2 regions of the Radiobacillus sp. PE A8.2 genome follow, and region 1 is predicted to be linked to the other one. Evidence: a T-box and tRNA genes for the amino acid it is inferred to sense, from the RefSeq annotation. Region 1 holds a T-box; the other holds one or more tRNA genes.
The links. A T-box is a leader RNA that pairs with one kind of tRNA and senses whether it is charged. The one in region 1 lies ahead of pheS (phenylalanine--tRNA ligase subunit alpha), so its partner is inferred to be a tRNA-Phe.
Positions count from the first base shown of each region.

Region 1 (18,679 bases):
CGGAGAGTGCGCATATATTTTACACCGTAGACCCAAATAAAGATTGAGTTAATAGAAATTCTTTAAAAACGCTAAATCTAATCACACAGAAACAATTCAAATAGTTATCCACTACAGCTAATGTATCCCCTCCTTGTCATCTAAAACCCCTTTCAAGATGAATCTCACTGTATTTCAGAAAATGAAAGCCAAATTAAAAACAGGCTGCCCACATAGTGAACAGCCTACTTATAAGTATTTTAATGCACTTGCTTAACACCTTTTTCCAATGTTGCAATCATTTCTTGCTTTTCACTGTCGTCGGAGTTTTCCCAAATTAATTCAAATAAAACGCCTAGTCCGGGAAGCATTTTTTCTTCACCGTTTTGGATGGCATCTACGATTGTCGCTTCTAATTGTTCTGGATTGTTGTCTGTTACGTTAGCTAAAATTGCTTTTCTTAAATTTAAATCCACAGTTGTTCACCTCATAATCGAAATTTATTACTTGAGATTAGTTTGACCTTATGGGTAAGAAATATGTATGATTAGAAAAGAATTTACGATAGAGGATGATCACGGTGATAACGTCAGTACAAAACAACAAAGTGAAGCAATGGAAAAAATTAAAAATGAAAAAGGAAAGACAAAAACAAGGGGTATTCCTTGTGGAAGGTTTTCATTTAGTAGAAGAAGCGATAAAAAGTCAATGGAACGTTCAAGAAGTGATAGTACAGCAAGGAGTGGAAGTACCGGATTATGTTCAAGATATAGAAGTACATGAGCTCACCGATAATGTTTTTCAAGCTATAGCGGAAACGAAAACACCACAAGGCATCGCAGCGGTTGTCGGTATGAAGCAACATAGTTGGGCTAGCTTTCAAAGGATAGTTATTGTCGATTCTGTACAAGATCCAGGCAACCTCGGTACACTGATTCGCACTGCAGATGCGGCAAGATTTGATGGGATTGTGCTCGGGGAAGGTACAGTAGACGTATACAATGAAAAAGTGGTTCGTGCAACGCAAGGTTCCCTGTTTCACTTGCCGATTTTCCAGGCAAACTTGTTGGAAAAAATACCAGAACTCCAAGGTGAAGGCTTCGATGTTTGGGCTTCTACCTTAACAGGTGCCGTTCCGTATCATACGGTTGCAGTACCAGACAAAGTTGCTTTAATTCTCGGCAATGAAGGAGAAGGAATTGCTGAAGCTGTGATTGAGCAGTCTGATCAGCTTATTAAAATTCCGATTTACGGACAAGCAGAATCATTGAATGTAAGTGTTGCTTCTGGAATATTAATGTATTATGTAGCCAATCATAACCAATAAAAGCGTTAATAAGAGCTTATTTTCAAAAAAGTTCCTGTCTAAGGTTGCATGTTTCAACAAGTTTTTCTATAATAAGTAAAAATGCGAATAAAATTAGGCGTTGAAAGAGCTAGTAAATAATTACCTGATCGATTGTAGGGAAGAAGTGCCATAGACTGCGAGCATTTCTATCGAAGTAATTGTTGAACCTTCACTCTGGAGCCGACACTAGGACCTTGCATAGCAAGTAAAGGTGTTCCGGAATGTTCCGTTATCAAAGCACAAGTGGGCACATACATAGAGCAATATTTCTTTGTGTCAACGAGGGTGGTACCGCGATATGATAAGTCTCGTCCCTTTTTAGGGGCGGGGCTTTTTTGCATTTTCTCATTTTACATAAGTCAATTTCATAATTTCCTTACGCAGCTAGTTGCATTCACATATAGTTTGGGAACGGTTTTACCCAACTATATGCGGATGTAAATGGCTAAAAATTACTATTATGAAATTGACAAAATAAGGAGGTTAAAAACATGAAAGAACGTTTACAAGAACTACAAACGGAAGCGATTGAAAAGGTTGAGAAAGCAACAACACTGACCGATTTACAAGATGTTCGTGTTGCTTATCTTGGGAAAAAAGGACCAATAACTGAAGTATTACGTGGTATGGGTAAGCTTTCAAAAGAAGAGCGACCTGTTATTGGTGAATTAGCTAACAAAGTAAGAGAAGCAATTGCATCAGCTTTGGATGCAAAGAAAGCAGACATGGAAAAAGCTGAATTGGAAAAGAAATTAGCAACAGAGACGATTGACGTCACGTTGCCAGGCCGACCAATCCCTGTAGGTGGACCACACCTGTTAACATCGATTGTTGAGGAAATTGAAGATTTATTTATTGGTATGGGCTTTGAAATTAAAGAAGGACCAGAAGTGGAAACAGACTATTACAATTTTGAAGCATTAAATTTACCAAAAGGACATCCGGCACGCGACATGCAAGACTCTTTCTATATTACAGAGGAATTATTGCTCAGAACACATACATCACCAGTACAGGCAAGAACGATGAAGGAATATGGTGGCAGCAAGCCAGTGCGGATGATCTGTCCTGGAAAAGTGTACCGACGTGATACAGATGACGCGACACACTCCCATCAATTTACGCAAGTAGAAGGTCTGTTGATTGATAAAAACGTTCGGATGAGTGATTTAAAAGGTGTTCTTAATCGTTTTGCCAAAGAGATGTTCGGCGAAGAAAGAGAAATTCGCTTACGTCCAAGCTTTTTCCCATTCACAGAGCCGTCCGTGGAAATGGACATTTCTTGTAAAGTTTGTCATGGAGAAGGCTGTTCTGTATGTAAACGCACCGGTTGGATCGAAATCCTTGGTGCAGGAATGGTCCATCCGAATGTATTAGAAATGGGTGGCTATGATCCGAACGTATATAGTGGATTTGCCTTTGGTATGGGACCAGAAAGAATAGCAATGCTCAAGTATGGTGTCGACGACATCCGTCATTTCTATACGAACGATGTTAGGTTCTTAAAGCAATATCATAAGGTGTAAAGGAGGAGCGAATTGTTATGTTTGTATCATTAAATTGGTTGAAAAATTACGTAGATATAGATGATATTACCCCTGAAGCGTTAGCAGAAAAAATTACAAAATCAGGGATCGAAGTCGAAGGCATTGAATATATTGCTGCTAAAAGCTCGAATGTTGTAGTTGGACATGTTAACACGTGTGAACAGCATCCGAATGCTGACAAACTAAATTTGTGCCAAGTTGATGTTGGAGAAGAAGTATTACAAATTATTTGTGGTGCTCCGAATATCGCCCAAGGACAAAAAGTAGCAGTTGCTAAGCCTGGTGCAGTATTGCCTGGGAATTTTAAAATTAAAAAAGCTAAGCTGCGTGGCGTGGAATCGAATGGTATGATTTGTTCCTTGCAGGAGCTTGGCATTGAGGAAAAATTTGTACCGAAAGAGTTTGCAGAAGGAATCTTTGTTTTTCCAGCAGATGCAGAAGTAGGTGCAGATGCATTACAGCTATTAAATCTAGATGATGCCATTTTAGAATTAGGTCTTACGCCAAACCGTTCAGACGCACTAAGCATGCTAGGTGTTGCTTATGAAGTAGCTGCTATTCTGGATAAGGAAGTGATATTACCAGAAGAAGAGCCTGATACGGTAACTGAGCAAGCAGCTGACTATATTAAGGTCAATGTAGAAGCACCTGAACTGAATCCGTATTATGGCGCGTTTGTTATTAAAGATGTCAAAATTGGTCCATCACCGCTTTGGATGCGTAACGCTTTAATGGCAGCTGGGATTCGTCCGATAAATAATGTAGTTGATATTACCAACTATGTGTTATTAGAATACGGCCAGCCGTTACATGCATTCGATTACGATCAGTTCAGTTCCAAGGAAATCGTTGTACGTCGCGCCAATCAAGGTGAGACAATGGTAACCTTGGATGATCAGGAGCGCACCCTAACAAATGAACACCTCCTTATTACGAATGGCAAGGAAGCAACCGCACTTGCTGGAGTTATGGGCGGAGCAGATTCTGAAGTATCGGATCAAACAACAACCGTGTTACTTGAGGCAGCATACTTTGACTCGAAAGCGGTACGAACGGCATCTAAAGATCATGGCCTACGTAGTGAAGCTAGTACACGTTTCGAAAAAGGTGTCGATCCCGATCGCGTACTTCGTGCTGGGAAACGTGCAAGTTTACTATTAAGCAAATATGCAAATGGTAAAGTGCTAGATGGAGTCGTTGCTTTTGATGAACTAGATAAGACGGAAAAAGTCGTAGAAATTAAAACAAGTACAATAAATGATCGTCTTGGAACGGAAATTGCGGATCAAGAAATTGCTGACATTTTGCGTAAACTCAACTTTACTTTTGAACAGAATGGTGAACTGTTTACGGTGAAAGTGCCAACTCGCCGTCAGGATATTACGATTTTTGAAGATATGCTGGAAGAAGTTGCTCGTATTTATGGCTACGATAACCTTCCGTTTACCTTACCACAAGGCGAATCACAAGCTGGTGGGTTAACAGAAGTGCAGCAGCTAAAGCGCGATGTGAAGCATTACTTACAAGGTGCAGGGCTTATGGAAACGATCACTTATTCCTTAACTAGCAAAGACCGTGTTGAATTATTAGTGAGCCCAGAAATCAAAGCGCAAGCAGTCTCATCCGTAGCATTAGCGATGCCAATGAGTGAAGAACATAGCACCCTTCGCCTTAGCATTTTACCAGAGCTACTTGACTCTATGGCTTACAACTCAGCTCGTAAGGAGCAGAATGTAGCTTATTATGAAATAGGTACGGTGTTTGTAACAGATGAAGAGAAGGTTACAAAACAGCCAAAGGAAATGCACAGATTAGTTGGTGCTTTAACTGGTGCATGGGTTACCCATCCATGGCAGCAAGAAAAGAAAGCAGTCGATTTTTATGTTGTTAAAGGAATTGTCGAGGGATTGTTTGATAAATTAGCAATTACCGCTTCCTACAAGCAAGTAAAAATTGATGATATGCACCCGGGCAGAACGGCACAAGTATTGATCGGGGAAAAACCGATTGGTTTCATCGGTCAGGTACATCCGGCTGTGCAAAATCAATTTGATTTAAAAGATACGTACGTATTTGATCTTGATTTCGAAGCGCTAGTAGAAGCGCGTCAAAGTGAGCCAAGCTTTGCTAAAATACCACGCTTCCCATCTGTGTCTAGAGATATCGCTCTAGTCGTAGAGGAAAATCTTTTAGCTGGAGACATTCAACAAACGATCGAACAAGCAGGTGGAGCACTCGTCAAAAAAGTAGAAGTATTTGACGTATATCAAGGGGAACACCTTGAGCAAGGTAAGAAATCACTAGCCTTTAATTTGCTGTATTTGGATCCAGAAAGAACACTTACAGACGAAGAAGTAGAACAATCTTATCAATCAATTCTAGAAGCTGTGAAAGAAGCACATGGCGCAGAGTTGAGAGGATAATAACTATAGGGGAGAGTGTATCTCTCTTCTAATAGCAGCGCATGGGAAAATGTAAGATTATTCTCATGCGTTTTTCTTTTTAGAGGTTCTTATTGTAATCTTTGTTGCTTTTGATAACTGATATATACAGCGGCATAATCTTGCTGTGAAAAATACGTTATCTCCGTGGAGAGCACCGATAGCTGGTCTGTGACTAGAACACAAAAAGCAGGCTAAGAATTTCGCGGACACAGGAGACCTTATTTTGCCTGAAAAGCCAGTTTTAACTATTTGTCGGCCACCAGAGACCTTATTTGCTACATACAGCATACAATAAAAAGCATTTTATTCAAATAAGCGCACTGGAGGCCGCACAATTCTAAATATGAAGCTTTTGTCACAGATAAGAGCTGTGGTGTCCGCCAATGTCAACAACACAGTGATATGGACCTGACTTCACAAACTTCAGCCGCAGACATTGTCGCAGCTTGTGTTAAATACAACCTTTCAATATTTTCAGTATACGCATTTAAAAGGCCTTAATAATTATAATGATTACCTACTAAAAATTAGAAAAAATATGGTAAAATTATCTTATCTATAAGGGGGACATACATTTATGAAGAAAATCATTCTCGGAATCGTACTATTCTTTTCTTTGTTAACATTATGGGGGTGTCAACAAGAACAAGCGGAGGAGGAGGTCACTGAACCTTCAGCAGAGGAATCATCAGATAATGTTGCATCCGAATCTGAACAAGATACGACAACAGAAGGTGAAACAGAGACAGCATCTGAAGAACAAGCACCGTTTTTTTGGCGTGTAGATCATGAAGGGAACACGGTCTATTTACTTGGATCGATTCATATAGGAAACGAAGATATGTATCCGATGGCAGAGGAAGTAGAGGAAGCATACGCTTCAGCAGATCAACTAGTAGTTGAAGCAAATATATTAGAAGCAGACGAATCCACAATGCAAGATGCGATGATGGCTAATAGTCTTTATACAGATGGATCAGTACTTTCCGATCACATAAGCGATGAAGCGTACCAAAACTTAACAGATGTTTTAAATAGTTATTCGTTAGAAGGTATGACAATGGAACAGCTTAATATCTTTAAACCTTGGTTCGTCGAGCAATTATTGACAGAGCTTGCCTTCATGGAGTTGGATACGGTAACGACAGAATATGGTGTTGATTATCATTTCCTGGAGCGAGCGGTTGAAGATAATAAACCAATATTAGAGTTAGAAGGCATTGAAGAGCAGTTTAACTTCATGATTGATATACCTGAGGATATTCAAGTGGAAGGACTGGAACAAACGGTAAACAATTGGGAAGAAGCAGCTGGGCCAGCGGCATTCAACAGCTTAATAGATGCCTGGAAAACAGGCAGTGAACAACAATTAGAAGCCGCCGCATCAAGCAGTGATGATATTGTATCCAATTATGATACATATCAAGCACAACTATTGGAAGACCGAAATGTAAACATGGTTGAAAAAATTGAAAGATACTTGACAGCCGATTCGGAGCAGACTTATTTCGTTATCGTCGGTGCGCTACATTACATAGGAGATGCAGGTATCGATAATTTGTTGGATCAAGATTATGATATACAATCTTATGCAGAAATACTAGAGTAGGTGATGTTTTGTGGAAAAAAATAAACATGCACTCGTAATCGGTGGCACCGGAATGTTAGCTGGTGTGACGAGATGGTTAGCGGAATCGTCTTATATCGTTTCTGTTATCGGTAGAAATCCGGTTAAGCATGAAAAATTAAAGCAGTTCGTTACTGATTCAGGTCGTGTGAATAGTTTAGTAGTGGATTATGAAGATTTAATTGATTTAAGTGAGAAATTGACAGCTTCCATTGTAAAGTACGGTCCTATTAGCCTGGTAGTTTGCTGGTGCCAATCGGACAAAGCGATAGCTACAGTGAGTAGACTAGTGGCCGAGCAAGTCGACGGATGGGCAATGCACCATGTGAAAGGAAGTCGAAAATACTTTGAGAAGGAGCATTTAAATTTACCTGACAATTGCAAGTATCACGATTTATATCTTGGTTTTGTGATCCTGGGAGATACTTCACGCTGGTTAACAGATGAAGAAATATCAACAGGTGTGGTACGAAGCATCCGTGAAAATACCAAAAGTATAGTTGTTGGGACCTTGCAACCGTGGGAAAAGCGGCCTGGATATTGATCGAAGGCCGCTCTCTCGTCACTAGAGGATATGTAATTGATAGCTAGGAAGAGCAACACCTAGGTAATAGAATTTAAACCGCATGAGGAACATCATGCGGTTTTTTATTGTCAGCATTTATTGACATGAATATTGTAAAGTGTTATCTTTATGTCAATAAATACTGACAAGTAGAAAGAAGTTGACTGTATGAACCAACCGAATGTGCTAGTGCTAACCGAACATGATCAATTGAAATCACTGAGTGACCCTTTACGAGTAAAGATTTTATCGTTATTAATTGAAAAGCCGCTATCTGGGCAGCAAATTTCACAAATGATTGAGTTATCAAGATCAAAGGTGCATTATCATTTAGGAGATTTAGAAAAAAATGGACTGATTAAGCTTGTTGCAGAGAACAAGAAACGAAATATGACACAGAAGCTGTACCAAGCTGTTGCTAAAAGCTTCATTCCTTCTAATTCGTTACTGCCGTTTTCAGAAGCTTACAGTGAAAGCAGACGTCAGCTTACTCTTTCCACTTTGGATCGTGCTCGAAGTCGAGTTTTAGCTGCTCCAGAACATGCCTTCCTAATGGATGCTGAAGATCCAACGAAGTGGTCCAGGATTTCAACCCAAACAGAAGTGAAGACAACAAAAGAAAAATTTAAAACTTGGGTGGCCAAATATCATCAATTGTTGCAGGAACTAGAACAAATAAAGGATGAACAAAGTGATGAAGCGGCGTGGTATTACATTGCCACTGTTGGCTTCGAATTAGACGAGGCTGTTTTTGAAGAGGAGAAAGAAAATGAGTGATGCTTTGACACTAAAAGCGGAAGCTACCTTGCAGGATGCAAACGTATTTAAAAACAAATCATTTATACTGTTATGGGTTGGCACACTCTTCTCTGGTTTAAGCCTTAGTATGTTTTACTTCTCAGAAGCATGGTATGTTGTTGAAGTATTAAATATGGAGGCATCGTTAGGGATCATTTATTTAGTTGGCTCGATTCCACGAGTAGTATTTATGACAATCGGTGGTGTACTCGCTGACAGAATCAGCCAAGCCAAAATTATGTTTGTTTCTGACATCACCAAAGCAGTTCTGCTCCTCTTCCTTGTTATTAGTTTATTTGCTGTTGGAAGTATTGAACTTTGGACACTGATCATATTTGCCTTACTATTTGGTGTATTAGATGCGTTCTTCTGGCCGGCATCGGGATCGATTATCCCTTCCATTGTTACTAAAAAACAACTAACGCGAGCCAATTCCGTCATGCAAACGACAAACCAGTCCACATCAATTATTGGACCGATGATTAGTGGTGTTATCATCGTTGGATTTAACTATACCGGCATTTTCAGTCTACTTGCTATCATGCTGTTAATTGGTGGGATTTTAGTAGCGTTTGTAAAAATAGATAAAACGCAAGAAAAGTTAAGCAAAGAAAAGGAATCATTTTTAACGAGTATAAAAGAAGGATTCCGTTATGTACGAAAAGCACCTGTTTTATTAGCATTCATATTAAAAACTTTATTTTTAAACTTGTTTTTTACAGGCCCACTAGTAGTCGGATTACCGATATTCGTGAAAAACATATTAGGTGGAGACACACTTCATTATAGTTTATTAGAGGCTTTTTTAGCGGGAGGAATGTTAATTGGATCGGTAGCTTTAGGCTTGTTAAATATTACGAAACACCGAGGTATGATTAGCATATACGCTCAACTCGTCACATCAGTCTCATTTTTATTACTCAGTTTCACACTTAGTATTACCCAAAGTATCGCCGCAATTATAGTGCTGGGCATAGCAATGACTGTTTCCAACATTTGTGCTGTCTCTGTGATTCAAAATGAAGCAGACAGTAACATGATAGGCAGAGTAATGAGTATTCAAACAATTTCATCGATGGGACTTACACCAATTTCGTTTGGATTAACGTCATTGTTTCTCTCTTTTCATATCAGTATAAATTGGATTATGATGACAGGGGCAATATTGCTGTTATTGTTCACTTTATTTTTATTGCTTAGAGTGCCTACACTAAGGCAGGTAAATTAAAATCACGGAAATAAATCGATTCGGTATCTTCAAAATGATACCGAATCGATTTTGTTTATATTTGTAAAGTTCATCTCGATTGCCTCCTTTTTTTAAAATCAAACTAGCACTTGATCAACCTATGCAGAAGCCCATCAATTATTTGGATTTAGGTGGAGAATCCTACTAATCCTAATAATTTTCATGCATTAACGCGATAAACTTCCCATTCTGATCATTAATAATAAATTTCCAATTATTATTTAAAATTGGAAATTTATTGATTTTAATAGTTTAATAGGATAATATTAATAATAATAAATGTCTGAAAATTAAATTTATAAATAGAGGATGAGTGATATGACAATCCAGTTGGTTGATGCATCCATTACATTCGATGGGGTAGAAAAGGTCGAGGCACTAAAAAATATCTCGTTGACGATAGAAAAGGGCGAATGTCTTGCAATATTAGGTCCCTCAGGTTCAGGAAAAACCACCTTGTTAAATGTAATTGGTGGCATGCTTCTTCTTACTAATGGAGAAATTTTAGTTGATGGACAAGCACTTCAACAGCTAACAAATAGTGAATTACAGACCTTTAGAAGAACAAAAATTGGATATATTTTTCAAGACTATCGTTTGTTTGATCAATTCACGGTGCTAGAAAATGTAATGCTACCACAGTGGCCATATCAAGCGAAAGCAACGATTGAAAAAAAGGCTCAAACATTACTGACAGAACTGCAAATCAGCCATCGTGAAAAAGCATTTCCATCTGCGCTTTCAGGTGGTGAAAAGCAACGTGTCGCAATAGCTAGAGCCATGCTACATCAACCAGATATTTTATTATGTGACGAACCGACAGGAAACTTAGATGCAGATAATCGCAATAATGTAATGGAGATTTTAGAAGCGCTTCGTGAGCAAGGAATCACGATTATTGTGGTGACACATGACCAAGAAGTAGCCAAAAGAGGCACAAAGGAATTATTTATTCGTGATGGAGAGCTAGTATTGCCTAATGCAAAGGTAAATTAAAGAATGGAATTGAAAAGAGGTGAATACTATGTTAAAAAAATTATTTGCTACTGCACTTACTCTTTTTCTATTGGTGGGTTTTGCAGGAGGAGTCAGCGCAGCAGCATATATTAGTCCATCTAGTCAGGATATTTATGGAGCATCGGCAAATGCATATTGGTCCTTTACTTGGTCCAATGGATCAACTCCTAGACATATTTCGTTCCGCCCTACTTCTGGGTTAAGCTATTACTCAATAAACGATCAAACTGATCTGTCTTACATGTCATATAATTATCGATATACAAGTAACAACGCGTCTAAGCTGTACTATCCATCAATAATAGTATCAGACTATTACGATGGAAGCATTGTAGGTACAGATACTGCTACGGTACACAAACGATTGAGTAATTAGTTTTGTAAGGGTGACCTAAAAGGTCGTCCTTCACAAAAACTTTAGGAGTGGATATGATGCACCGGTTAACCTTACTTCAACTACGCCGCAACAAATGGAAGCATTTTTTCTTTTTCCTTGCGATGCTACTTGTTTTTGTAACTGTCCCTCTTGCATTGAATTCCTTACAAGGTGCACACAAGCAAGTGGAATCAGATATTACTTACTATGCTAGAGGTAGCTACGATTTACTTGTTCGACCAACCGATACAAAACATCCATTGGAAGAAAAGTTAGGTATGGTACCAGAAAACTATATAGGTTTTGGCAAAGGGGGTATCTCCATTGATACATGGGAAACGATTAAGGATCGAGAAGATATTGAAATCGCTGCTCCAGTAGCCTCACTTGGCTATTTTTCCGGTGTCAAATCAACCTTTGCTATTTACCCGCCTAAACAAGATTATCTCCGCTACATAATGGAGTTTGCAACGACTGATGGTGTTAATACGTATCATATGGAACCAAATTATATGTGCGCCTTACTGAAATATGAGACAGAGCATACGACATATGAAGATATATTTAATCATAGTGATTTATTGAATAGTTGTAAAGGAATTCCGACTTTCCCTATGCCTGCAACCTATCATTTAGTTGTTGGAATTGACCCCATAGAAGAAGAAAAACTAACTAATACATCATTCTCTAGTATTGATCCTAATGCTGCATTAACAGGTGCTGGAGCAATGTATGCCGCTGATTACCCAAACGCAAAACTCCTTCCTGTAATGGAAGTTATTGATGGTAATGCTTCTTTAAAAGCAAATCTATCTATTAGCACACTAAACTTAACCACTGATGATATTACACGCTTTAGGAACGAATTAGGTTTAGTCAATCCTTCTGAATCAGAAGACCCTTTTTTACCAACTAGTTTTTATCAAAGATGGAGTACCCCAGAATATAATGATCTAGTTGAAGTTATATTATCACTAGAAGCCCAAGAACAACAAGATTACGACCTTGATTTATCTTCTGAAGTCAATGCATTTGATCAAAATGAAGATGGAATATACTTCACAGAAGATGAAACACTGGACCTAATCTCTAACCACACGGACCTTTTTAGCCAAGGGTATTTCATCGAGCGGAATATGAATGTTTCAACTGTATATTATCAAGCTAGCCAACTTCAATACAATGTAAATGAAGGGAATTTATCCGTCAATATATTGGACAATAGAAATGGGATACCAACATATCGGGAATTGATAAAACACGGAAATACAATGGCAGAGGTATTTGAAGAAGATAATGCATTAAATCCTGAAGATATTGCCTTTATCCCTGACCCTGTCGATAAGGTAGAGATGGGAGAAAAAGAAGCACAATTAGCTGCAAGTCCTTTAGGTATTTATCAATTTGCACCTGCAAGATATATCGGAGATGGAAAAGATAAGCCGATTGAATTAGAGCCTACTATGACTCCTGGAAGCTATGTTACGCCTTCTGCTAAAGGTCTAACCAATATGGAAGCAGCAGTTGCCATGAAGGGCGATGAACCGATTGACGCCATTCGAGTAAAAGTGGCAGAAATTGAGAATTACACCGAGGAAGCAGCTCGAAAAATCGAAACGATTGCTGAAGATATAAGAGACATGGGCTTAGATGTTACGATTGTAGCAGGTGCTTCTTCGCAAATGGTAGAGGTGGATGTAGAAGGTATCGGACTTGTCGAGGAATCTTGGACAACACTGGGTGCTGCTGGAACGATTGTTAGCGAGTGGAGTATCACGAATCTTGTCTTAGCAATTCTTTTTATTTTCGTAGGTTGTGCTTATATTCTTAATCGCTTTGTCTTCTGGCGTATCACAAAAGAAAGGGACACATTATTACTTTCTCAACTTGGCTGGACCAATCAACACATTAAAACATTATGGAGTAATGAAATCTTAAGTATTCTATGTGGATCTGCCATTATAGCTATCCCTTTCTTAGCTGGTTTATATCAGTTAGGAGATATAACATCCACTATATACCTTTATCAAATTGGGATTGTGCTAGCAACTGCAATATTTGTTTGGATTTTTGTTCGTAATGCAGTACCTCGGATGATAAGCCAAGAGGATACTAAAAACAAAGCGATGAAGCAAGCGAAACAAATCAAGCGAAAAACGCTAGTTAGTAAAAATATAAGCTATTATTGGCGCTATATTGTCTCCGCGTTCATCCAATTGTTACTTGTTAGTGCATTAGCAACTTTTGTCTATCTTGCGATTACCGAAACAGTTGAACAAACAAACACAACTGTGTTAGGGCAATACATTAACGTACAAGTTAATCATTGGCACCTTATCCTTGTCGTTTCCGCTTATATATTAGCGTGTATTACTTTAATTGAGGCCTTCATGTCAATAATAAAGACAAGAGAAACAGAAATAAAACAATTTTTATCTATCGGCTGGCGAAAGAAAGATATTTTCAGTCTATACATGAAAGAAATTATTCTGTGGACAGGATTTGCATTGTTCGTTGGAAACATCTTAAGTATCTTACTGTTTATAGTTCTCTATTCGATAAACGTAACCATTTTCATTGTAGCCGCGTTATCGTTTATTAGTTTATACGTATTCATTATTTTGCTAGCAATGATAATGGTATGGCGTTATATAAGTAACCCATTAAAAAAATAAATAAAAAACCAAGCAAGAAGCGACATAAACACCGCTCTTTGCTTGGTTTTTTAATCATAACTAATAGTAGGTTATGTGAATTACTAACGAGGAATGTTTGTTAAATCGGTTCCATTAGATATGTTAACGGCTACAAATATTTTTCCGCTTTCTTCGTATTAGCAAAATGGATCTTCGCATACTTATACAATTCAGCACTACCGCCACGTTTTAAAATAGAACCGGCTACTTGATCAACTTTTGCAGATGCTCCCTTTGGTATAGTCATTCCTGCAAGCTCTGACAATTTATCCATCTCTTTTACAAAGCTAGCGCGTGCAATGATCGAGCCTGCTGCAACAGCAATCGAATAGCTTTCTGCTTTCGTCATAAAGTAGACATGATCCTGTAGCTCTAATGCTTCGGATTGTAAATGCTTTTGATATACGCCTGGCTCTGAAAACTGGTCAATCAAAATACCGTCGGGCTGCACAGGGTTTATTTTTCCAAGTAGCTTCGAAATCGCATGGTGATGAAGGATCGTTTTCATTTTTCCTTGTGACCACCCCTTCGCTTGGATCTTGTTATATTTTTCATTATGTAAAATAACTAACGAATACGGAATTTTCATGCTCACTAGTTCTTTTGCAATGCTTTTTATCATATCGTCCGTGAGGTGTTTGGAGTCTTTTACACCAATTTCCTTTAATAACGGGATTTGTTCGGCTGTCACATAGGCAGCTGCGACTGTAATTGGTCCAAAAAAATCGCCTGTGCCTGCTTCATCTGAGCCAATATGGGAACTAGTAAAAAGTGAATTTGGTGGTGCAAACGCATGCCCTTTTGCCGAACGACTCTTGCTTTTAGCAGCAGCTTCAGCAGTTCCCCACTTGTTGGCATCCGCTTCCGGTGCTTTTCCTTGAAATAATACTTTACCAGAGCGATAAGCGGTAATCGAGCTATTACTAGTTTTCGCAGAAAAAACAGCACCAGGAGGGGCGGTTTTTAACGCTGAAGCGTAATAAAGCTTTAATTCTTCTATTTTTTGTTGTGATAAGTTAAGCACAATTTGCGGCATACTATCTCTCCAATCCTAACATACCTTTCATAAGCTTAAGATATCATATCACAGAATAGTTTCCTAATTTATGAACTCATGTTAATATTAAGTTTAGGATTTAATAGAAACTAGGGGGTATCTCCGTGTCCCATTCTGACAAAACACGCACAACCGTTGATATATATGGAAAATCTTACACGATCATAGGACAGGAGCCTGCACATCACGTTCGAATGGTCGCGAGCCTTGTTGATCAAAAAATGAGAGAAATCTATGATGCTAATCAAAAACTAGACACGAATAAATTAGCTGTATTAACAGCGGTAAATACAATGAATGATTATTTAAAATTGAAAGAAGAATACATAGAATTACTAGACCTATATGAAAAGAAAGAGGACGTAAAAAAATGATTGATTTAATACTAATAATAGTACTAGTACTTGGGGTTTTGATTGGACTAAAAAGGGGATTTATTTTACAAGTATTTCACCTGATTGGTTTTATTGTTGCATTTATCGTGGCAGCAATCTTTTTCGATGATATTGCTAAGCAATTGGACTTATGGATACCTTATCCAGAATTACCGGCAGATGCAACGTGGGCTGTTTTTGTTGATACACTTCCATTAGAAGCTGCGTTTTATAATGCAATTGCTTTTGCTGCTTTATTTTTCGTTACAAAAGTCGTGTTACAAATTATTGCCTCGATGCTTGATTTTGTAGCAGATTTACCGATTTTAAACCTACTAAATTCATGGCTTGGCGCAATTTTAGGGTTCGTTGAAATTTATTTATTAGCCTTTGTGTTTCTTTATATCGCTGCACTTTTACCAGTTGCCTTCGTACAATCGCTTATTGAGCAATCATCTATCGCAGCATTTATGATAGACAACACGCCGATTATATCGAAGCAAATAAGTAATTATTGGTTCTAACATACTATAAGACTAGTAACATTCGTATATTCAGGGTGAACCCCCTGCAACACTAAAACCCTTGACATCTTCACATGCAAGGGTTTTTAACCGCTATTCGTGGGTATCATTTTCTAGTTTTAACAAAAAGTAAATATTATGTAACACGGATTGATTTATTATAGCAAGTTGTAACTTTTATTGTGAGAGTTGATTCTATTCGTAACGTTAAGGGTGGTACAGTATGACTGTAGATAAAAAAGATGTTGTGAAATTATTAGAGACGATTGCTGTTTATTTAGAGTTGAAGGGTGAAAATTCATTTAAAATCTCCGCATATCGAAAAGCTGCACAAGCACTGGAGACGGACGACCGTTCGCTGGCAGAAATCGATGATTTCACCAAGTTGAATGGGATTGGTAAAGGAACAGCTGCAGTAATTGATGAATATATTGAAGATGGCGAATCTGATGCACTAGAGCAGTTAAAAGAAGAGGTGCCGAGTGGTCTAATTCCTTTATTACAAGTGCAAGGCTTAGGTGGCAAAAAATTGTCCAAGCTGTATCAGCAATTAGGTGTGATTGACGCATCTTCCTTAAAAGCAGCAATCGATCGAGGAGATGTGGAACAATTGAGCGGATTTGGAAAAAAATCTGCAGAGAAGATTTTAAAAGCACTCGAAGATGTAACGAGTCGTCCCGAGCGCTTACCAATTGCTTTTATGATGCCAATTGTTGAGAAATTAGAGCGCTATTTACAAACAGTAGACGATATAACCAATTTTTCAAGAGCTGGTAGTATAAGACGCATGAGCGAAACGGTCAAAGATTTAGATTTTATTATCGCCACGGAAAAACCACAGCATATAAAAGAAGCATTATTATCAATTGATAATATCAAAGAAACGATCGCTGCCGGAGATACGAAGGTTTCCGTTGTATTGGAAGAAGGCTATGATGTTAGTGTGGATTTCCGGATTGTTGAGCCGGAAGAATTTGCATCAACATTGCACCATTTTACGGGTTCAAAGGACCATAACGTGGCGATGCGACAGCTTGCCAAAGCACAAGGTCTAAAAATAAGTGAATATGGTGTGGAAAATAATGAAACGGGAGATATAACTACCTTTGATAATGAGGAAGCTTTTTTTGCCCATTTCGGCTTAACATTTATCCCGCCGGAGGTTAGAGAGAATCAAGGAGAAATCGATGCTTTCCGTAGCTCGGTAGAACTGGTAACTTCTGCTGATATTCGTGGTGATCTGCACATGCACACAACGTGGAGTGATGGTGCGCAATCGGTGGAAGAAATGGTTTTAGCAGCAATAGACAAAGGTTATGACTATATTGCGATTACCGATCACTCGAAGTTCTTGCGTGTGGCAAATGGCTTGAACGAAGATAGAATAAGTCAACAACGAGAAGAAATTGATCGTTTAAATGAAAAATATAACATTCATATTTTTTCTGGTATCGAGATGGATATTTTACCAGATGGTAGTCTAGACTTTGAGGATACATTTTTAAAAGAAATGGATTATGTCATTGGTGCGATTCATTCCAGCTTTAATCAATCACAAGAGCAAATTATGAATCGTTTGTTTGCTGCGCTCGACAATCCATACGTTAACGTAATCGCACATCCGACTGGTCGTTTAATAGGGCGCCGTGATGGCTATAACGTTGATGTTGAGGCATTAATAGAAAGAGCGAAAGAAACGAACACCGTGCTTGAATTAAATGCAAATCCGAATCGATTTGATTTATCATGGAAATGGCTTAAACATGCACAAGAACTTGGGGTTAAGATCGCGGTTAACACTGATGCCCATAATTATCGAAGCTTAGATTTTATGAACGCAGGTGTCGGAGTAGCGAGAAAAGGTTGGCTAAGACCGAGCTCTGTTATTAATACTTGGACGAAGGAACAGCTACAGGAATTATTTAAGAAATAACAGAACAGAGACAAAAGGAGCAATCCTCATGAATAGACGAATATTTAAAGTACTAGAATTTAATAAAATTATCGACAGATTATCATCTCAAGCAGCTTCATCGCTCGGTAAGGAAAAGGCAGCAACGTTAATGCCATCAACGAACCTGGAGGAAGTAATTAATTGGCAGCAGGAAACCGATCAGGCTGCACAGGTGCTGCGTTTAAAAGGAAATGTACCACTTGGTGGGATTTTCAATATTAAACCGAGTATAAAGCGGACAGTTATTGGTGGTACGTTAAATCCACAAGAGTGCTTGGATGTGGCGAGTACGATTTATGGTGGCAAACAAATCAAGCTGTTTATCGATAATATAGAAGAGCCAGAAATGCCGATAATAAGAGAATTGACCGAGCTGATCGTTCCATTAAATGAACTAGAAAGAAAAATTAAAAGCTGTATTGATGATCATGGCCATGTGATGGACGGTGCATCTGATAAGCTACGGACGATTCGTACGAAAATACGGACAAATGAAAGTCGTGTCCGAGACAAGCTTGATTCTTTAACCAAAACGAAAAGTAAAATGCTTTCTGATGCGATTGTGACAATCCGTAATGATCGTTATGTGTTGCCGGTTAAACAAGAATACCGGGGTGCGATTGGTGGTATTGTTCATGATCAGTCGGCTTCAGGGGTAACACTTTTTATTGAACCACAGGCAGTTGTTGATCTGAACAATCAGCTCCAAGAAGCTCGTGTTCAGGAGCGAAATGAAATAGAGCGGATTTTGCGAGACGTATCACAAGCAATTGCTGCTGATGAAGCGTTTCTATATCAAAACGTAGAAGCGTTGGCACAAATTGATTTTATTTTTGCACGAGCTAAACTAGGACAATTAATGAAGGCTGCTATGCCAACGATGAACGATCAAGGGATCATCCGTATGAAACAAGCACGCCATCCACTTATTGATGGTGAAGAGGTTGTTCCTAATGATGTAGAAATTGGACAGTCATTTACTTCGATTGTCATTACTGGACCAAATACGGGGGGAAAGACGGTCACCTTGAAAATGGTTGGTCTTTGTACGTTAATGGCACAATCGGGCTTGCAAATACCGGCACTCGATGGCTGTGAAATGGCAGTTTTTAATGACGTGTTTG
Region 1 is NZ_JBJGXI010000006.1:108,921-127,599, forward strand. It holds gene sspI (small acid-soluble spore protein SspI) at 240-455, opposite strand; gene ACI6MV_RS05420 (TrmH family RNA methyltransferase) at 560-1,306, shown strand; T-box leader at 1,398-1,646, shown strand; gene pheS (phenylalanine--tRNA ligase subunit alpha) at 1,819-2,853, shown strand; gene pheT (phenylalanine--tRNA ligase subunit beta) at 2,871-5,297, shown strand; gene ACI6MV_RS05435 (TraB/GumN family protein) at 5,896-6,927, shown strand; gene ACI6MV_RS05440 (Rossmann-fold NAD(P)-binding domain-containing protein) at 6,938-7,489, shown strand; gene ACI6MV_RS05445 (ArsR/SmtB family transcription factor) at 7,679-8,287, shown strand; gene ACI6MV_RS05450 (MFS transporter) at 8,280-9,536, shown strand; gene ACI6MV_RS05455 (ABC transporter ATP-binding protein) at 9,876-10,553, shown strand; gene ACI6MV_RS05460 (hypothetical protein) at 10,573-10,950, shown strand; gene ACI6MV_RS05465 (ABC transporter permease family protein) at 11,007-13,625, shown strand; gene rnhC (ribonuclease HIII) at 13,756-14,682, opposite strand; gene zapA (cell division protein ZapA) at 14,808-15,077, shown strand; gene ACI6MV_RS05480 (CvpA family protein) at 15,074-15,601, shown strand; gene polX (DNA polymerase/3'-5' exonuclease PolX) at 15,825-17,534, shown strand; gene ACI6MV_RS05490 (endonuclease MutS2) at 17,563-18,679, shown strand, end outside.

Region 2 (4,835 bases), on a different contig from region 1:
GTTTGATTGTCTATTTCTTATCTAGTTTTGGAAGTATAAATTTCAGTAAAACTCTTGATTTTTTGTGTAAAACGATTATAATATTTGTTGTCACTAAAAAAAATAAGATGTTCACTTGGATACTATTCCAATTGTCTGGTGGTTACGGCGGAGAGGTCACACCTGTTCCCATACCGAACACAGTAGTTAAGCTCTCCAGCGCCGATGGTAGTTGGGGCACGCGCCCCTGCAAGAGTAGGACGCCGCCAGGCTATAAATTCCATTCCACAGTAGCTCAGTGGTAGAGCAATCGGCTGTTAACCGATCGGTCGTAGGTTCGAGTCCTACCTGTGGAGCCATATGGAGAGCTGTCCGAGTGGTCGAAGGAGCACGATTGGAAATCGTGTAAACTGCTAACGCGGTTTCGAGGGTTCAAATCCCTCGCTCTCCGCCACTTATACATACATCATTGTATAGGCCCGTTGGTCAAGTGGTTAAGACACCGCCCTTTCACGGCGGTATCACGGGTTCGAATCCCGTACGGGTCATATAACTTTTTTCGCAGAAACGAAAATAAGTTACACTAACTTAAAGATAATAAATTATCCCATGTATGGAGGATTAGCTCAGCTGGGAGAGCACCTGCCTTACAAGCAGGGGGTCGCAGGTTCGAGCCCTGCATCCTCCACCATTACTTTTTTAAGTTAATATGGTAAGAATCTTATTCTTACATTATCGCGGGGTGGAGCAGTCTGGTAGCTCGTCGGGCTCATAACCCGAAGGTCGTAGGTTCAAATCCTGCCCCCGCAACCAAATTTTTTCTAACTTCGTTGAATAATCATCTGTGTTACAAAATGAATTTCCTTAGTTTTAAAGCAAGAAAAGTGACGCTTAAAAGCCTTTGGGGAATATCTAAGATTAATAATGAAGATCCATTTGTTCAGAGAATATTAATGATAGATATTTTCGCTTTGCGAAAAATCTCTGGTCCGGTAGTTCAGTTGGTTAGAATGCCTGCCTGTCACGCAGGAGGTCGCGGGTTCGAGTCCCGTCCGGACCGCCACTTTACATTATGAATAGAATCTTATATCATAACCTTATTGGCTCGGTAGCTCAGTCGGTAGAGCAACGGACTGAAAATCCGTGTGTCGGCGGTTCGATTCCGTCCCGAGCCACCACTTTTGAATATTTGGAGGGATAGCGAAGTTGGCCAAACGCGGCGGACTGTAAATCCGCTCCCATCGGGTTCGTAGGTTCGAGTCCTACTCCCTCCACCATTCAATTTATTTTAAAATTAGCATATATTAATAACATAGGGGTATAGTTTAAAGGTAGAACAGAGGTCTCCAAAACCTCCGGTGTGGGTTCGAGTCCTACTACCCCTGCTTTTTTTCAATTATGGCGGTCGTGGTGAAGTGGTTAACACACCGGATTGTGGTTCCGGCATGCGTGGGTTCGAGCCCCACCGGTCGCCCCATAATATGTTGGGCTATCGCCAAGCGGTAAGGCAACGGCTTTTGGTGCCGTCATTCCTAGGTTCGAATCCTAGTAGCCCAGCCATTTATAAGCGGAAGTAGTTCAGTGGTAGAACATCACCTTGCCAAGGTGGGGGTCGCGGGTTCGAATCCCGTCTTCCGCTCCATTTTTATATAACGGCGGTATAGCCAAGTGGTAAGGCAGAGGTCTGCAAAACCTTTATCACCGGTTCAAATCCGGTTACCGCCTCCAAAATTGCCGGTGTGGCGGAATTGGCAGACGCGCACGACTCAAAATCGTGTTCCTCACGGAGTGTCGGTTCGACCCCGACCACCGGTACTTATTTTTTCATGAAATCAGTAAATCAATTAACCGTGAATATACTGTAATAACAAGCGTTTCCTACATTGTGGGAGACGTTTTTTTGTGTGCTTTTTTAGGAAATAACGTTGATTTTGTGTTTAACAAATAGTCTATAATCGTGCGATTCATGGTGAAAACGGTTATCTGTGACGTCTTTTCTCGATTAAACAAATGATGGAACAACAAAACTGACCCCATGTTTCTAGTTCGCAAATCCGGGGTATGATTAATTTACAATCATTAAGTAAAGGATGGGCGAAATGAGAGAAATGAAAGTAGGGATACTTCCAGCTCCTGAATTTCCTGAAAAAATGGTTAGGAGATTAGCAGAAATACTTCCTAATGCTTTTAAAGACTATATAGATGATACCGTTGATTGGAACATTGAAATAAAGGCTGATCCAATAACAGGAGCGGCAGAAACAGCTGATGAAATAACCGAAAAAGCAGAGAGGGAAATTCAAGCAAGTAACTTTGACTATGTAATTAGTGTGACGGATCTTCCGATTTTCTCTAAGAAAGATGTTGTATTAGCAAGTTCTAATTTAAATAAAAAAGTGTCGCAAATTTCTCTTCCTGCATTTGGGTTTAAGCCAATGCGAAAGAGGTTGAAGGACACGATTATTCAGATGATGAAAGACTTATACAATGGAAAATCCAATAGTATGGAGGAAAAAGAGGATGGAGTATTTTCGCAAAGTAAACATAAAATATCTCGCTTGTTATCACCGATAAGAAGAAAGATGACAGAGAAAAGTGAGGACACTATTTTTCAATATTATGTGATGCCTAGATTGAATGGTAAATTGAGAATTCTTATGGGAATGGTGCACGCCAATCGCCCTTTGAAGATATTCTCTTCTTTTAAAAAAGTAATTGCGATTGCATTTGCTACTGGGGCATATGGACTTATTTTCCCCTCTTTATGGAATTTGAGTGTTGTATATGAACCTGCCCGTTATATTATCCTTATGTTTACAGCCATAGGTAGTATGGTGCTATGGATCATTCTAGTTCATAATTTGTGGGAAAAACCTAGCTTTTGGAATAAGAGGAAAATACGAAGGATGTATAATGCGACAACGATCATAACCTTAAGTGTGGCTGTGGTATTTTATTATATCATTTTATTTGTTTTATTTTTCTTATCGGTAAGACTCTTGATCCCAGAGCAGCTTTTCAGTAGTCAATCTGTCCTAAAGGAAAAAGTTACGTTAGAAAATTACATTCATCTCACTTGGCTAGTGACTTCTTTTGCTACATTAGGTGGTGCTATTGGTGCTGGTTTAGAAGATGATGAACTGGTTAGCAAAGCGACATATAGTTACCGGCAACATAAAAGATATGAAGAGAGCAAGCAAGAAACTGATCAAGTATCTTGAATTAGTGGTAGGATTTGCATTTGTTTCCTTATAGCATTAAAAACTTTTTGTGAAAGTTCGAACGCACGTGGAATATATGTGAGGCCACCCACTTTTTTGGTCTCTACACCCTTTCAGACATACAATTAGGAAAGGAGTTATTGTAGGGGAAGAAATAAGAGTAAAAGTGGCTTACATCACCGGTGCAAGTAGCGGAATTGGCAGAACAGATGCACTTGCATTTGCCAAAAGAAGCTGTTCTTGTACGTATAATGGCCCGAATGGAAAAGTGGTAGCACAACAGAGAATAAGTGCCAAACCCTGCTCATGTGACAAGTCTTAATATGTTCATGAGTAGTGCTGGCACTATTTTTACGATTTGTCTTAAGTGTAAAGATAATCTCAAGAGAACATTGGTTTTTTGTTTTTTTAGAATGTATGTCCCCAATGTAAGGAATGTTTTTTTGCTAATAGGGAATATGGTATGGGTAAGCTGTTACATAGAGGAGTGAGGATGATGGAAAATCATATAGTCGATGTTATCGGTATTGGGGTGGGGCCATTCAATCTAGGCTTAGCTGCTTTGATCGATGAGCGGACGGAGCTATCCAGTTATTTTTTTGATGAGTCCGATGCTTTTGATTGGCATCCTGGTATGTTGCTTGAGCACGCGGACCTTCAAGTACCTTTTCTTGCAGACCTAGTTACTTTTGCTAATCCCAAAAGTAACTATTCTTTCCTAAATTATTTACATATAAAGAATCGCTTGTATAAATTTTATTTTTATCGAAGGTTTGATATCCCGCGTAGAGAATATAATGACTACGCCAGGTGGGTAGTGAAGCAGCTACCGCATTGTGTGTTCAAGTCAGAAGTGATCGATGTGATCGATCGAGATGGCTACTATGAAGTCCTGGTTAATCACTGGGATCAATCGCAAAGAAAGACTTATTATGCCAAGAATATTGTGATGGGAACAGGAAGTAAACCATTATTGTTAAAGGGAGCAGACGGTTTACCGAAAGAAGATGTACATCATTCAAGTGATTACTTATATCACAAATCAAGTACTGTCAAAGGGAAATCGATTACGGTGATCGGTTCTGGGCAAAGTGCTGCGGAAATTTTTTATGATCTTTTGCAGGAAATGGACACGCATGAATTTCAGCTAAGCTGGTTCACACGGTCTCCTGGTATCTTTCAATTAGATGAATCAAAGCTTGCTCAGGAGGTATTCACGCCTGACTATGTAGATTATTTTCATCAGTTGCCATTCACGCAGCGGATGGAGGCATTAGGTCATTTGAAACAACTTCGAAAAGGAATTGAAGGAGCAACACTAGAAAATATTTATCAAAACCTTTACGATAAAACAATTGATAATGAACACGTCCCTGTTAAGATTCAGCCGTTAACGGAGTTAGAAACTATACAAAAAGAGGGCAATCAATATGCATTAGACTGTTATCAATGGCAAGCGGAAGAACGGTTTACACACAACAGTGAAAAAGTAATCCTGGCAACCGGCTATCAACCCCACATTCCAAAGTGGTTCTCCAACCGTTTCAAAGACAAGATAGAATGGGAAGATGAAAAGCATTACAAAGTGACCGAGCAGTATCGATTACAATTTAAACAATCCGACCGGGAGCATCA
Region 2 is NZ_JBJGXI010000089.1:519-5,353, reverse strand. It holds rRNA gene rrf (5S ribosomal RNA) at 135-251, shown strand; tRNA gene ACI6MV_RS24645 (tRNA-Asn) at 264-338, shown strand; tRNA gene ACI6MV_RS24640 (tRNA-Ser) at 342-433, shown strand; tRNA gene ACI6MV_RS24635 (tRNA-Glu) at 456-527, shown strand; tRNA gene ACI6MV_RS24630 (tRNA-Val) at 595-670, shown strand; tRNA gene ACI6MV_RS24625 (tRNA-Met) at 716-792, shown strand; tRNA gene ACI6MV_RS24620 (tRNA-Asp) at 966-1,042, shown strand; tRNA gene ACI6MV_RS24615 (tRNA-Phe) at 1,082-1,157, shown strand; tRNA gene ACI6MV_RS24610 (tRNA-Tyr) at 1,171-1,256, shown strand; tRNA gene ACI6MV_RS24605 (tRNA-Trp) at 1,294-1,364, shown strand; tRNA gene ACI6MV_RS24600 (tRNA-His) at 1,381-1,456, shown strand; tRNA gene ACI6MV_RS24595 (tRNA-Gln) at 1,465-1,539, shown strand; tRNA gene ACI6MV_RS24590 (tRNA-Gly) at 1,547-1,621, shown strand; tRNA gene ACI6MV_RS24585 (tRNA-Cys) at 1,634-1,707, shown strand; tRNA gene ACI6MV_RS24580 (tRNA-Leu) at 1,713-1,794, shown strand; gene ACI6MV_RS24575 (hypothetical protein) at 2,079-3,200, shown strand; gene ACI6MV_RS24570 (lysine N(6)-hydroxylase/L-ornithine N(5)-oxygenase family protein) at 3,697-4,835, shown strand, end outside.
Region 2: it encodes a tRNA-Phe, which carries the amino acid that the T-box ahead of pheS (phenylalanine--tRNA ligase subunit alpha) is inferred to sense. The anticodon was not compared.